One region of the Paenarthrobacter sp. NPDC089307 genome, then DNA from elsewhere that is predicted to be linked to it. Evidence: riboswitches for the same ligand, from Rfam matches in the RefSeq annotation. Region 1 holds a riboswitch; the other holds the start of a gene.
What was found. A riboswitch is a leader RNA that binds a small molecule or an ion and turns the genes downstream of it on or off. The one in region 1 is predicted to bind thiamine pyrophosphate.

Region 1 (2,197 bases):
GACAGGGCCTGCGACTCCCGATGCCTCACGGGTACTCAACCAGTTCCGGTGCAGTTCCGATTCCACCTCCAAGCACTGGCGTGAACCCTTGGCCCAGAAGAGCTGCTCCTCCTCTGTGGGCGCCAAGGCACCGGCCCTGGCGAGCACCCGGGAATAGCCATTCAAATAGATGGCGTCCTGCGCAAGGTAGTAGCTGAACGCAGGTTCCGGCAGCTCCCCCGACTGCAGCTCCTTGATGAAGTTGAGTTCGTGGATTCTTCCGAGCTCCGGGCCGGCTTCATTCCACAAGGTGGCCGCGAAAGCGCCGGGCCTGAGGACGCGGTGGTGGTGGAAGTGGTCCACAGGCCCGTTGCCTTGGCCCACTTCCAGTGCTGCTGAATCCCGCAGGGCTTGAAGGAGCCATGGCTTTACCTCGCGCAGCGAGGCCTCCCAGTCACCTGTGCGTGCTTGGACAGTGGCCAGCGCTGACGACAACGAGCACCCCGTGCCATGGCTGTTCCTGGTCTCTATCCTGGGACCCCCGACCTCCACGATGTCCTGTTGCAGCAACCCGCTGGTGTTAATCAGCGCGTCAGGGCATTCGGCGCCGGGGAGATGCCCTCCCTTCACCAGTACCGTGTTCCCACATTCGCCGGCCAGTCGCTTGCCTTGGTCCAGTGCTGACGCCCAGTCGGCGGCCTCCGGCTCGCCCAGCAGGATGGCCAGCTCGGGAAGATTGGGAGTAATGAGGTCCGCCAAGGGCAGCACCGAGCGCAATACTTCCACGGCGGACTCCGTCAGGAGGCGGTCGCCGCTGGTTGCCACCATCACCGGGTCAAGGACCACGACGGCGGGACGCGCCTCGAGGAGCCACCTGCGGACCTCGCTGATCACTTCAGCATCGCCAAGCATTCCGATCTTTACGGCATCGATGGCAATGTCGCTGCTGATCGCGTCCAACTGTTGCCGCAGGAACTCTACCGGCGGTACGTGCACTGCGCTGACACCCTGGGTGTTCTGGGCCGTCAAAGCAGTTATGGCAGCCATGCCATATCCGCCATGGGCGGCGATGCTCTTCAGGTCAGCCTGGATCCCGGCTCCCCCTGAAGGGTCCGAGCCGGCGATGCTCAGTACTCGTGGGGTCTGCCTGCGGTCCGTCACCAACGGATACACGGAAGAATGTGACAATGCGGCCATGAGGACATCCCTTCGCCGGTGCTAACCGGACAGGTTCAACGGGTTTGGATCTCAGCCTGGCCCAATGCCTGGCACCCCGTGTCAGTCCCCCAGCCTAACGCAACAGCGCACGGCAAAGGGCCCTGCAATTCCCGCTGCGAGCGGATATTACAGGGCCCTCGAAACCGCTATGGACGATTAGAGTTCGGAAGCCGGAACGCCGACGCCCAGAATAATCGGTTCGTTCGATGCTGCTTTCCTGGCCGGCTCCACCGGCGCCTTGGATTCGTGGGCTGAACCCCTTGAGGCCGTGGCAGCCTCGTTGTGGTGCTCAACGATGGTCTCGTTGGCCGCACCCTGGGCCCTGCTAGCGCTGCGGTTCCGGCGCCCCCGCCGGCCACGCGACGCTGAAGGAACGTCGGCTTCTTCCTTGGCGGCAGATGCTGGAGCAGCCTTGGGAGCCTGGGCAGCTTCCGGGTTCGAGGCCGTTTCCGGAACGTCGCGCTCCTGGGCCGCCGGAGCGGCGCCAAGGTGCGAGAAGGCTTCAGCCAAACGATCCAGGCTCATGGCCGGCGCAGCTGCCTGGGGCTCGTCGTGGTGTTCCACAAACGGAAGTGCCACCTCTTCGCCGCCAAAACGCAGCACCGGAGTGGAGCGTGCTTCGTGGATGGCGGCGTCGTGAGCCGCCGTGTCCTGGTGCGGCAGGGCATCCGGGGCTGCCGCCGGCGCGGTACCGGCGTCGTGCTGTCCGGCTGCCCGGGCCTGCTCTTCTGCCTTGTGGATCTCGTCGTCGTGCAGGTGGGCAGCATGGGCCGCGGCGGCAATCGTTGCCAAAGCCGCCCTTGTTGCTTCAGCTTTTGCCTGGCGCGCGGGATCCTGGGTTTCCGGGTGAGCTGCCGGCGCTGCAGGGGCAGGCGGTGCTGTATGTACCTGGGCTGGCGCTTCGACTGCTCCCTGGGCTCCGCCCTTGCCGCGGCGGCGCTTGCGCTCCGTGCGGGCCGTAGGCTGCTGGGCCTCGGCGTGGGGCCGGTGCTGTTCGGCT
Region 2 (2,197 bases), on a different contig from region 1:
GTTGAAACCGTACGCAGATCACGCCTGGGATCGTCATGGCAGACCACGACGTCGGCGCTGGCACCTTCGCCGATGGCCTCGGCCCCCAGCCACTTCCGCGCGCCCCAGGCTGCGGCGTCGAGGACCGCGGACGGCGGCAGCCCGGCGTCGTGCAGTTCCTGCATTTCGTCGGCAATCCGGCCGTGCCTGATCACGCTCCCGGCGTCCGTGCCCGCGTAGATCACGACGCCGGCTTCGTACGCTTCAAGTACCCGCTCCCTTCGGCGCTCCCACAAGCGCGTCATGTGGGCGGCATATTCGGGGAACTTCGGCGCCGCCTGGGCAGCGATATCCGGGAAGGTCGCGATGTTGACCAGCGTCGGAACGATCGGCACTGACTGCTCCACCAGCCTGGGAACGTGGCGCGGCAACAGCCCGGTGGCGTGTTCGATGCAGTCGATGCCGGCGTCCAGCATGTCGTCGATGGTGTCCTCCGCGAAGCAATGCGCGGTGACCCGGGCGCCTTCATCGTGCGCCGCTGAGACGGCATCCTTCACGATTTTCGCGGGAAACGAGGCAGCAAGGTCCCCGACGCCGCGGTCGATCCAGTCGCCCACCAATTTGACCCAACCGTCGCCGTCGAGGGCTTCTTTCCGAACAGTCTCCACCAGTTGCCCGGGCTCGATTTCGTGGCCCAGGCCGCGGAGGTAACGGCGGCTTCGGGCGATGTGGCGGCCTGACCGGATCAGCCGGGGAAGGTCTGCCCGTTGCTGCACCCAACGTGTATCGCTGGGAGATCCGCAGTCGCGGATCAGCAAAGTGCCCGCGTCCAGGTCAGCCTGTGCTTGCGCGAGGGTGGTGGACTCATCCACCGCTCCACCGGCGCCAAGGCCGATGTGGCAGTGGGCATCCACGAATCCCGGGAGGACCCAGCCGTCAAGCACCTTGTCCGGCGGTGCCAAGGGGCGCTCGAACGTCAGCAGTCCGCCAACGGACCACATTCCGTTCCGCTCCTGATCTGCCGACACAAGCACGGGTCCGCTGAATTCGATGATGTCTGCCATGGAAAAAATCCTAATCCCCAGGGGCACGCCGGCCGCAGCCGCGTTCATATGACTGGGCGCCCAATGGGAGCTGTGGTAGCTTCGTCTACGACCACACGGGGGCCCTTGCAGGGGCTGAGATCTGGCTGAGGCAGCCTGCGACCGTTGAACCTGTCCGGGTAATGCCGGCGAAGGAAGTGAGTAATCCTTTGAGCACCACCAAAACACAGCACAGCCCTGCCCAAAACAGCTCTGTCAACAACGAACCTGTGACGCAGTCCTTGAAGTCCCATTCGCTGGCTTACCTCGAAGACCATGACACCGGTATCCGCGTACCAGTCACTGAAATCGCGCTGGAGCCCTCCCCCAACGGCCAAGCCAACGCGCCACTGCAGGTGTACCGCACGGCAGGCCCAGGGAGCGATCCCGTGGTGGGGCTCGAAGCCTTCAGGGCCCCGTGGATTGAGGCCCGCGGCGACACTGAGGCCTACACCGGACGTGAGCGGAACCTGCTCGACGACGGCAAGTCGGCCGTTCGCCGTGGCGCCGCCTCCGCGGAGTGGAAGGGTGCGCAACCGGTGCCCCGCCGCGCCGTCGAGGGCAGGACCGTCACCCAAATGCATTACGCAAAGCAAGGCCTGGTGACGCCCGAAATGCGGTTCGTCGCGTTGCGTGAGAACTGCGATGTCGAACTGGTCCGGAGCGAGGTTGCCGCCGGCCGCGCGATCATTCCCAACAACATCAACCACCCGGAATCCGAACCGATGATCATCGGCAAGGCCTTCTTGGTGAAGATCAACGCCAACATCGGAAATTCGGCCGTCACGAGCTCCATCGCCGAAGAAGTGGACAAGCTTCAGTGGGCCACGCAATGGGGCGCGGACACCGTCATGGACCTGTCCACCGGCGACGACATCCACACCACCCGCGAGTGGCTGATCCGCAACTCCCCCGTTCCCATCGGCACGGTGCCTATCTACCAGGCGCTGGAAAAGGTCAATGGAGAAGCCAACAAGCTCACCTGGGAAATCTTCCGGGACACCGTCATCGAACAGTGCGAGCAAGGCGTGGACTACATGACCATCCATGCCGGCGTGCTGCTGAGGTACGTACCGCTGACCGCGAACCGCGTCACCGGCATCGTGTCCCGTGGCGGATCCATCATGGCAGGGTGG

Region 2: it holds a riboswitch for thiamine pyrophosphate, as region 1 does, so the genes downstream of both, thiC (phosphomethylpyrimidine synthase ThiC) here and thiD (bifunctional hydroxymethylpyrimidine kinase/phosphomethylpyrimidine kinase) in region 1, are expected to answer to the same signal.

Annotation. Positions count from the first base shown of each region.
Region 1 is NZ_JBFBHE010000001.1:794,685-796,881, forward strand. It holds gene thiD (bifunctional hydroxymethylpyrimidine kinase/phosphomethylpyrimidine kinase) at 1-1,176, opposite strand, end outside; TPP riboswitch at 1,167-1,265, opposite strand; gene AB0N72_RS03650 (Rne/Rng family ribonuclease) at 1,354-2,197, opposite strand, start outside.
Region 2 is NZ_JBFBHE010000004.1:540,593-542,789, reverse strand. It holds gene AB0N72_RS12775 (amidohydrolase family protein) at 1-1,043, opposite strand, end outside; TPP riboswitch at 1,129-1,236, shown strand; gene thiC (phosphomethylpyrimidine synthase ThiC) at 1,232-2,197, shown strand, end outside.